DNA from 2 places in the Paenibacillus sp. FSL R7-0216 genome. Region 1 is predicted to be linked to the other one. Evidence: riboswitches for the same ligand, from Rfam matches in the RefSeq annotation. Region 1 holds a riboswitch; the other holds the start of a gene.

Evidence for each region. A riboswitch is a leader RNA that binds a small molecule or an ion and turns the genes downstream of it on or off. The one in region 1 is predicted to bind thiamine pyrophosphate.
Region 2: another riboswitch for thiamine pyrophosphate. It lies ahead of MKZ15_RS18255 (ECF transporter S component); the one in region 1 lies ahead of MKZ15_RS02895 (ABC transporter substrate-binding protein).

The regions. Positions count from the first base shown of each region.
Region 1 covers NZ_CP150222.1:691,997-696,789, forward strand. Annotated here, with positions in the region: gene MKZ15_RS02890 (MTH1187 family thiamine-binding protein) at 1-13, opposite strand, end outside; gene MKZ15_RS02895 (ABC transporter substrate-binding protein) at 69-1,136, opposite strand; TPP riboswitch at 1,293-1,405, opposite strand; gene MKZ15_RS02900 (cold-shock protein) at 1,709-1,909, shown strand; gene MKZ15_RS02905 (cold-shock protein) at 2,080-2,301, shown strand; gene MKZ15_RS02910 (MASE4 domain-containing protein) at 2,497-3,450, shown strand; gene MKZ15_RS02915 (GGDEF domain-containing protein) at 3,451-3,930, shown strand; gene MKZ15_RS02920 (cytochrome c biogenesis protein CcdC) at 3,959-4,450, opposite strand; gene MKZ15_RS02925 (beta-propeller fold lactonase family protein) at 4,584-4,793, shown strand, end outside.
Region 2 covers NZ_CP150222.1:3,991,887-3,996,679, reverse strand. Annotated here, with positions in the region: gene MKZ15_RS18265 (hypothetical protein) at 90-1,019, shown strand; gene asd (archaetidylserine decarboxylase) at 1,065-1,862, opposite strand; TPP riboswitch at 2,043-2,154, shown strand; gene MKZ15_RS18255 (ECF transporter S component) at 2,267-2,872, shown strand; gene MKZ15_RS18250 (ABC transporter ATP-binding protein) at 2,872-4,446, shown strand; gene MKZ15_RS18245 (energy-coupling factor transporter transmembrane component T) at 4,443-4,793, shown strand, end outside.

The sequences.
Region 1 (4,793 bases):
GTGCGTTTGGCATCGATGAGTTCATCCTTTCGATAATGGGAATTGGTTGAAAACATAATTTCAGGGAGTTATTCGCTCGGCAAAAACTCATTGGTGAAAGCGGTATCTACCTCAAGCGGTTTCTCCAGCAAGCCACGCTCATGCATCCAATCAGAGTAGTTCTGCCATACTTCTTTCTTCTGTTCGCCCCAGCGCGGAGCGTCGTCCTTGTATTTCGGGCTCAGCCATTTTTGACTGGCAACTACCAGGTCCTTGTCGAGTTCCGGTACAGCCTTGAGCAAAATTTGCGCCGACTCCTCAGGGTGGGCGATTGCATAGTCATAGCCTTTGGACACCGCTCGCATAAACGCCTTCACGAGCTCCGGGTCGTCCTTGATCGTCTTCTCGTTGGTGACAAGCACCGGCGTATAATAGTCAAGCTGTTCGGAGAAGTCCTTAACGTAAAGCATATCCAGCGGCTCACCCCGCAGTTCGGCTTCGATGCCGGTCCATGCGTAGAAGATCCAGGCGAAGTCGATATCCCGCTTCACGGCCGTAAAATAATCGGCATCCCCGATGTTGAGGAACTTTACCTTGCCGACATCGGCGCCCTGCAGGTCCATAATGGATTTAATGACCGCTTCTTCCACAGGAGACCCCCATCCGCCGTAGGCTTTGCCCTCAAAATCCTTAGGTGTCTTGATATTCTTGGCAACAGGTGCAGCAAAGCCGGATGTATTATGCTGAATGATTGCGGCGATGGATACAAGCGGGACGCCTTGGAGCCGGCTTTGGGTGACGTTCTCTTGTACGCTGACGCCAAACGGGACCTCCCCGGAGGCAACCATCGCCTCAGCGCCGCCAGAGCCGGGAAGGAGGATATCCACATTCAGCCCTTCCTCGGCGAAATACCCTTGGTCCTTAGCGACGTAAAGGCCGGTATGATTAGTGTTAGGGCTCCAGTCGAGCACAACCTTGACGCTGCGCAGCTCTTCGCCGGTCGCCTGGTTAGGCGCGGCATTCTCGGCATTTTGCCCGCCTTGGTTTCCTGCAGCAGCCTTGCCCGCGCTATTTCCGTTGGCTCCGCCGCAGGCAGACAGAATTAGCAGCATACAGCCGAGGAACAGCGCCAGCACGGTGCGTAGTTGAACTTTCACGACACATTCTCTCCTTCGATTGTTTAAATTTCCGCAGCTTTGTTCTTGGTATAACCCTGGAAACGCGACCTTAAGCGCAATCCAAATTTCGGATACAAAAAAACGTCCCGGATCCGGGACGCGATAGGCAATGGAAATGAAATGAATAACGAGTTCATATCCATATAGTATAGCTCCCTACGCTGGCATTATCCAGATCAGGTTAAAGGGTCAGTATCTTTGAGGGATACACTCTCAGCCGGCCAATTCCAGCACCCCTGAACAGTATGACTGCAGATTACAACTGTCATTATAGTTTTCGCTTGCCGCATTTGTCCAGTCTTTCCGAACAGGTTTGCAAAAATAGGGGATTTGCTTTTTATCTGGCAAAAGGATATAATGAGTTCATCTCGTGTTTTAGAAAGAAGATCATTCACCCATTGAAAAGAGTGTCACTATTTAAAACCTGGAACTTTTTTCAATGTGTGAATTTTTTTTATACAAGTGGTGCATGTTCATAAGGGTCAGCCCTTTTGAGCGACTTCTGTTAAAAAAATGAATCATGTTAATCTTTAAACAGGAGGTATTCCCCTATGGAAACCGGAACAGTAAAATGGTTTAACGCTGAGAAAGGTTTTGGCTTCATCGAAGTGGAAGGCGGAAATGACGTATTCGTTCATTTCAGCGCGATCACTGGCGAAGGCTTCAAAACCCTCGACGAAGGCCAACGCGTACAATTCAACGTGGTTCAAGGCAACCGCGGCCCTCAAGCCGAAAACGTTGTAAAACTGTAAGCTAGCCAGAAACTGCTCTTAATGCGTTCTCGCATTGAGGGCAGTTTTTCTACTCAAAGATCATTCATGAGGTTAACATTCGGAAACCTCGCTTCTGATGGTACATATAGCACTATGACGAACCACATCTATGCACCCGGTTAGAACGCTCACCTTGAAGGAGGGGAATTATGAACTACCGTAAAAAAACGTTAGAAGAAATTCCTGAGGAAAATACACCGGTATGGACCTGCACGAGCGACGATTGCAATGGATGGATGCGTGACAACTTCACGTTTGAACATAGTCCGGCTTGTCCGCTTTGCTCGTCTGAGATGGTCATGGGAACGCGCATGCTTCCCCAACTGAGTAATCCAAGCTCCGATCAAAGATCGTCGGCCAAGAAGGCATAGACGAGGACGCCGCCGGAATCGGTGGACGCTGACAGCAGCCACAGCCGTATTCGCATCAAAGCGAATACGGCTGTTTTTGTTTTTTTTGGGTATGCAAAAATGAAATATCCATAAAAGGATTGCATCTATATTAAAAATTTAATATGTTTGAACTACTACAATGTTTGACATCCAGAAGGGAGAACCCCCGCATCGATGCACGGTAATTATAAGGTTGCTTCTCAAGTCTTCGATATTCCTTCCAGCAGCAAGCAAAGGAAGCTGGCCATTCTCATCGGTGTTCTGATTATCTCCGTGTCGCTCGTGGCTTTGCCATTTGGGATGACAGCGCTTCCCGCCACAGAAACCTTTCTCTCCGCCGCGATCGGCTGGCTGATTTTTGGGGATATGCTAACGGCCTTCATCATCTACAGCCAATATCGGGCCTCCGGTCTTCCGGCGTTGCTCGTGTTGTCCTGCACCTATTTATATAGTGGATTGATGACGTTTTTGCATATATTAACTTTTCCCGATCTCTTTGGCGGATTCGGGGAGATGATAGGGGCCGGGGGGCAAACCGCGGGCTGGCTATGGGTATTTTGGCATAGCGGATTTTCCTTTGGTATCTTGTTATACGCTTGGGTGAATCGAAAGTGGTCCAAGCCATTAAGCTCAAAAGAGATGATTTTCAATTACGGTACAGCCGGTATCACATTGACGTTGTTGAGCGTATTTGCCGTGTTTGAGCTCACCGCTTTAGGCGATCGCTGGCTGCCTGACATCATTCAAGAGAACGATTACCGCAAACTAAACACCTCAGGGATCGGACCCGTCTTGTGGATTTTGAATTTCTTTGCCCTGATGGCGGTATGGAGAAGAATCAAAGGATGGTCGATGTTGCACTTATGGTTGGCGGTGGCGATGCTTGCCTTACTGATGGACGTGACGCTGACGCTGTTTGCCGGCATGCGCTTTACTCTGGGGTGGTATGTAGCCAAAATCAATTCGGTTATCGCTTCGACAGTCGTGATTTGTGCAGTGGTAAATGAAGTGAATCGACTATTTATCCGGTTATCGGAGCAGCATCGCCAGTTGATGGAATCCGGCTTGCAGCTCGAGCATGCGAACGAACAGCTGATTCGGTTAACCAATCTCGACGGGTTGACGTAGATACCTAATCGCCGGCGGTTTGATGAGATACTGGCTTGGGAAATGGTCTCCCCGGAGGAGCGAAACACGGCGCTGTCGCTGCTGATCATAGATATCGATTGTTTTAAAGCCTATAATGATTATTATGGACATCAAGGCGGGGATCACGTCTTGAAAGAGATCGCTTGGACAATATATGGTGTGGCGAAGCAGGAGCAGGGCTTTGCTGCCAGGTATGGGGGAGAGGAATTCGTGGTCGTCCTGTCAGGACTTGAGACGCAGGAAACCTTGGAAGCTGCGGAGCGGCTGCGTCAAGCGATCGCCAGCCTGGCCGTCGAGCATAAACGCTCCAAGGCGGAGCCATACGTTACGATCAGCATCGGGGGATATCGCCTTGCTCCCTTTGATCCGATGGAGGCGGAGGAGTTGATCCGTCGTGCAGACCGCTGCCTCTATCGGGCAAAGGAAGAGGGGCGCAACCGATCGGTTGTGGAAGGTTAAGAGTTTTGCCTCCTGCGCCTGATTAGGGTCAGGAGGCCTCGATATTCTCGGTCATGACCCGGTATTGCTTGAACATAAACAGACGCCAGCGAATGATCATACCATATGCGAGTAGGAAGAACAGCGCTCCTGTTTGCATCACGGAGACATATTGTTCCACGACTTCATGGAGCAGGAGACGAACGACCAGCAACCCGACCAGGATCAGGATAAAGCTGCGAGAGCGCTCCGCATAAATCTCGTCGTCGATTTTCTCGAACTTGGTTGTTCGAATCAGCGGATAGGAGAACAGGAGCCAGCCGAAAGCGAAAGCGATCACGCCCCACAGGAATGGAATGTGCGTTTCCGGGACGACGAACATGATGAGGCCGGTAGTCATCCCAAGCGGCGGAATGACGATCTTCTTCACGGTGACAGGCCGACGGCTCGCTTTCAGACGGATAAACAGAACTGCGACGGCCATGGCCATCGCACCGAAAGTAAAAAAGATTTGCATATAAGAGGGATTCATCAGCTTCATAGAGGTTCCCTTTCTGTAGGTAATTGTGCGCTGTACCCAACAATAATGGCTACTAGGTAATAGAGATTCGCGAGAACATTATATCATACTCACCTGCACTTGTTTCAAATCGGTAAGGGAAAGGGGAAGAAAGATGAACAGCGAATTGACGGTTGCCGTCCATTGCTTGTTGTTTTTGAATTCCAGGGAAGAGCGCATGGCCAACAGCGAACAGATCGCCTGCAGTGTGGCGACACATCCAGCGAGAGTGCGCAAGGTGCTTAGCCTGCTTCGCCGCCACGAGCTCGTGACCACCAAAGAGGGGGCGCACGGCGGATACTTGCTAAAGGCCGAGCTCTCTCAG
Region 2 (4,793 bases), 1.9 Mb from region 1:
GGAAGCGAACCGGTCCCACGCCTGTGGTTGTTCCGGATCAACTCGGTATAATTCAGGATAGGTGGAAATTTAAGGAGGAAACCTATTTCATGAAACCTACATCCAAAATCGCGTGGTTAGCGGCATCGGCCGTGCTGTTGGCCCTAGCCGCTGGCTGCGGCCCGGCCGAGAAACAAACGCTGCAGCAGCAATGGGAGCAGACGGTGGGAAACACCGTCGATTCGGTGAGTCAATCCCTCAGCGATACTGCGGCATCCGTACAGCAGTCGGTGGCGTTGGCCGCCGGGGAGTGGAAGGACGATCTGACGTTTACGGGACGCTCACACGAGCTTTCGACGACAGGGGAAATCGGCACCACCGGTAAATTGCAGTTGGAAAATGCCGTGGGTCGTCTCGAGATAAAGAAGGGTACGTCCGATCAAATCGTGGTGAAAGCGACCATCCAGGCAGCTGACCTGCCCGCACGCACGGAAAAGCTGGATCGGTTGTTCGAACAGAGTGAGGTTTCGGTCATCCCCCAGGGGAACGTTGCCCAGGTGCGCGTACACGCCAAAGGTAAATCCGATCAAAACCTGTGGGATTGGGCTCAGAAGGAGCTGCATTTTACCGAATTCCGCATCGATTATGTCGTAGAGGTCCCTGCCGGGATCCAAGAGTTCGAAGTTACGAACAATGTCGGCGAAATCACGGCGAGCGGGCTGACGGGAACGTATCGGCTGAATGGCGATGTCGGGTCGATCAAGGTCGAAGACGCCCGTTTGTCGGGCGAATCCTCGATCACTACGGCAACCGGCAGCTTGAATCTAGGTATTCTCGCGATGGACTCCGGCAGCCGGCTACAGGCTAGAGCCGATGTCGGCAGCATCACAGCGACACTGGATCCTTCAGTAGCCTGCGATCTGGAAACGAGAAGCGAACTTGGGGCAATTCATGGGGTGCCGGAAGGAAGCAGTGAGAGGGGCGGCGGAGGGCCGCTGGTCGCGTTAGAGACATCCATCGGCAGCATCACGGTGCAATAACGGAGAAAAGCCGCCGGGAGAGAAACCGGCGGCTTCAGCAAGCCATTAGCATTTTCCTGCGGGTTTGAAGTGGCCTAGCGCTTCACCCATCCTTACCTTCCGACCGGGCTCGAGACCGGGCAGAGGGGTGAAGGTTCCATTCTGGGTGAGAAGGACGACAGTTGATCCAAATTCAAAGTAAGCAAGATCGTCGCCTTGTTCCCAGCTTTTGGCCGAGGGGTCCGTGTATTGGATGCTGCTGACGTTCATGGCTCCCACTTTGATGAGGGCGATCTCTCCGCAACTGTGGGAAATATAAGTAATCAGGCGTTCATTCCGGCATAAGACCTTCTTCATGTGGCGCATGCCGAAGTCGTTCACGGGGTAGACCCGGCCCTTCACATGCTCGCTTTCCAACTTTTTCCCGGTCACGGGTGCATGAATTCGGTGATAATCAGTAGGACTAAGATAAAGGACAAGGGCATAACCGTGTTTGTACGTTTCTACGCGGGGGGAGCGCGACAGCAGCTCGTCAAGTGTGTAATCCTGTCCTTTGACGTTCAGAATCGTGCCGGTTTGGACCTCGCCCATAAAGGTAATTAAGGCGTCCACCGGACTGATCATCGTCCCTGGCTCCGCGTGCAGCGGGCGCATGCCTGGTTTTAATTTTCGGGTAAAGAACTCATTCAGTGTCCGGTATTCCCGAAGCTCCTTCTCCGCTTCATGGAGCGGAATGCCGTAGGATTTGGCGAAAAAAGGAATCATCGCCCGGCTCAAGCCCGAATGGGAGAACTTGCCCATCCATCGGGATAGCCATTTTCGGGAGGAGAGTTCCGTCATCCATTTCATCCATTTCGCGGCCAAATAGCATCCTCCTAGTCTGTCCGTTAGTGCTGCGTTGGTTTGATGAATTCGTTGCCACTTCCGCTAATCTTGACACAGAACAGGGCCGAAATCAATACAGCGGCCTGTAACCCCGGATGACAAATTTGTACAAATTGATGCTTGATGCCGAGGCTAGGTTGGTGTATGTTAATAACAATCGCATAGGGATACGGGGGCTTGAGCAAATCAGGCTGAGATAGCGGCATATGGCGCCGCGGACCGTTAATCTGATCTGGATAATGCCAGCGTAGAGAATCGATCGTCCGGGATGTCTTGCGTTTTTTACGCGCCCTCGTGACCTGACCACCGTCTGAGCTTATTCAGGCGGTTTTTTTACGTATGCGATGGGAATTTAAATTGAAGAATCAAGAGGAGAGATGGAGATGTCGGAAGTTATTCAAAAAAAAATGGGCCGCGGTTTGAAGCTAAGCGACCTGTTGGTAACGGTGCTGGTCTCGCTTGTGCTTGGCGTGGTGTACCACTTCTGGAGTTCGGTGTACAATTTGTTCTCGCCCCTGTTCTTCCAGGCGGATGAACTGGTGTACGGGATGTGGTTCCTGGCCGCAACACTGGTATTCCTGCTGATTCGTAAACCGGGGGTAGCGTTGATTGCCGAGATTGCGGCGGCCCATGTGGAGATTCTGTTCGGCAGCGAATGGGGCATTCAGCTCGTTCTATACAGCGTGCTGCAAGGCTTGGGAGCGGAACTGGTATTCGCCGCGTTCCGATACCGGAAGTTCTCCGGCTCCGTCGCAGCGCTGGCCGGAATTGGGGCCGCTGTTGGATCGGTGATTCCGGATTTCTTCTATGGCTACGTGCAGGATTATGAGCCTTGGCTCTTGACTGCCAAATATGCCATGCGCGCGGTCAGCTCTGCGCTGATCTGCGGTTACTTCGCTTACGCCGTGGTAAAAGCCGTAGAAGCGACAGGAGTCACCACCCTGCTGCGGCCGGTTGATCCGAAGGACTACGCGGCGCTGAACGACTGATGCGGAAGGACATGGCGGCCGCAGAGGTGCAGGGGCTGCGGTTGAAGTTCCCCGGTGAGGCCGATTTCGTGTTCAAGGATTTGGATTTCTCGGTTGTACGCGGAGAACATGTGCTGCTATTGGGCCCCAGCGGATGCGGGAAATCGACGCTGCTTCAGGTCTTGTCCGGCATCATCCCGGACTTGGTGGAAATCCCGATGCGGACGTCCGCGCAGCAGCTCCCGACATCGTGGCGCTTCCTGTTTCAGGACCCCGAGACCCAATTCTGTATGCCTTATGTTGACGAGGAGCTAGCCTTTGCCCTGGAAAACCTCGGCATACCGCAGCCCGAGATGTCCGCGCGGATGGAAGCCGCCTTGGCTGAGGTGGGCCTCGATTTGCCCGAGCTCCACGTGTCGATCGATTCGCTGTCTCAGGGGATGAAACAGCGATTAGCGCTCGCTTCGATCCTGTTGGGCGATCCGGAGGTGCTGCTGCTCGACGAGCCTTCCGCCCTGCTGGACCCGCTGGGGCGCGAGCAAATCTGGCAAGCGATCGCCAAGGTAGCCGAGGGGCGGACCTTAATGATCGTGGAGCATCGGATCGAAGAATTGACGGCGCTAGGACTTGTTGACCGGGTCGTGTTATTCGGACCGGACGGACGGGTACTCGGCGAAGGCGCACCGGAGGTGGTGTTTGACACGTATCGTTCCGCTCTTGTGGAGTTTGGGATTTGGTATCCTGGCGTGTGGGAGGAATACTTGGCCTCGGAAGGCGGCCGTCGCTTGCTTGAGCCGACGGAGAATGTCCGGGAGGCGAATGGGCCCGTCACGGTGGAGTTGAAGGATTTTCGCGGATTTCGGCAAGGACGTCCGGTCATTGAAGTCGGGCAAGCTGCCGTGTATCCCGGCGATTGGATCGCGGTCACGGGACCCAATGGTGCAGGGAAGAGCTCGTTGCTGCTTAGCCTGATCGGTCTGCTTCCGGCAGAGGGCACGTACGTGCTCCAGGGGAAGCGGATGGAGACGGGGAAGCTGCGCCGCCGTTCCCGTAAACGGCAGCTGGAGCGGTCTGCTCGCGAGATCGGATTCGTTTTCCAAAATCCCGAATTCCAGTTCGTCGCGGATCGGGTGGCGGATGAAGTGGCCTTTTCCCTACGGGAAGACGGACTTGGTGTTGAAGCCATCCGCGAACGGGTGGCGGAGTGCTTGAATCGATTTGGCCTAACCGGCTTGAAGGGTCGTCATCCTTATCAGTTGTCGCTGGGCCAGAAACGGCGCCTCAGCGTGGCCGCGGCGGCGGTGCGCGAGCAGCGGCTGCTGTTGCTCGATGAGCCGACCTTCGGCCAGGACGCAGCAAACACGTTCGCCATCCTGCAGTTATGCGAAGAGCTGCGCCGCCGTGGAATAGCCATCCTCATGGTCACGCACGAGGAACGGATCGCCGAACGAGTCGCAACCCAACATTGGGAGGTGCGGGAGGGGCGGATCCTATCGCAGCGGATCACCCCGCGGGCCGCGAACCGTCTGGCGAACGCGGGTACACCGACCGGACCGATTGGACCATCCGAGACTGAGGCGGTGATGGCGAAATGAGGCGGTTCCTAACGCCGAAGCGGCAGACGTGGCTGCACCGGGCGAACCCGGCTGCCAAGCTGGCTTTGATGATCTTGTTGTTTCTGCTAACGTTATTCACCCATCGGCTGGACTTCATCTTTTATCAGGCGATCTTGTTTACGGTGCTGTTATTCCTGTTTAGCGGGTATGAGCTTTGGAAAATCGCCCTGCTTATTCTCCCCTTCGCGTTGATCTTCGCTTCCTCGGCGGCAACGATGATCCTGTTCGGCAAAGGCGAACAGGTTTGGTGGGCATGGGGATTGTTCCGGATCTCCGAGGAAAGCTTCTTCCGAGGGATCCATATCGGGTTCAAAGCGGTGGCATTT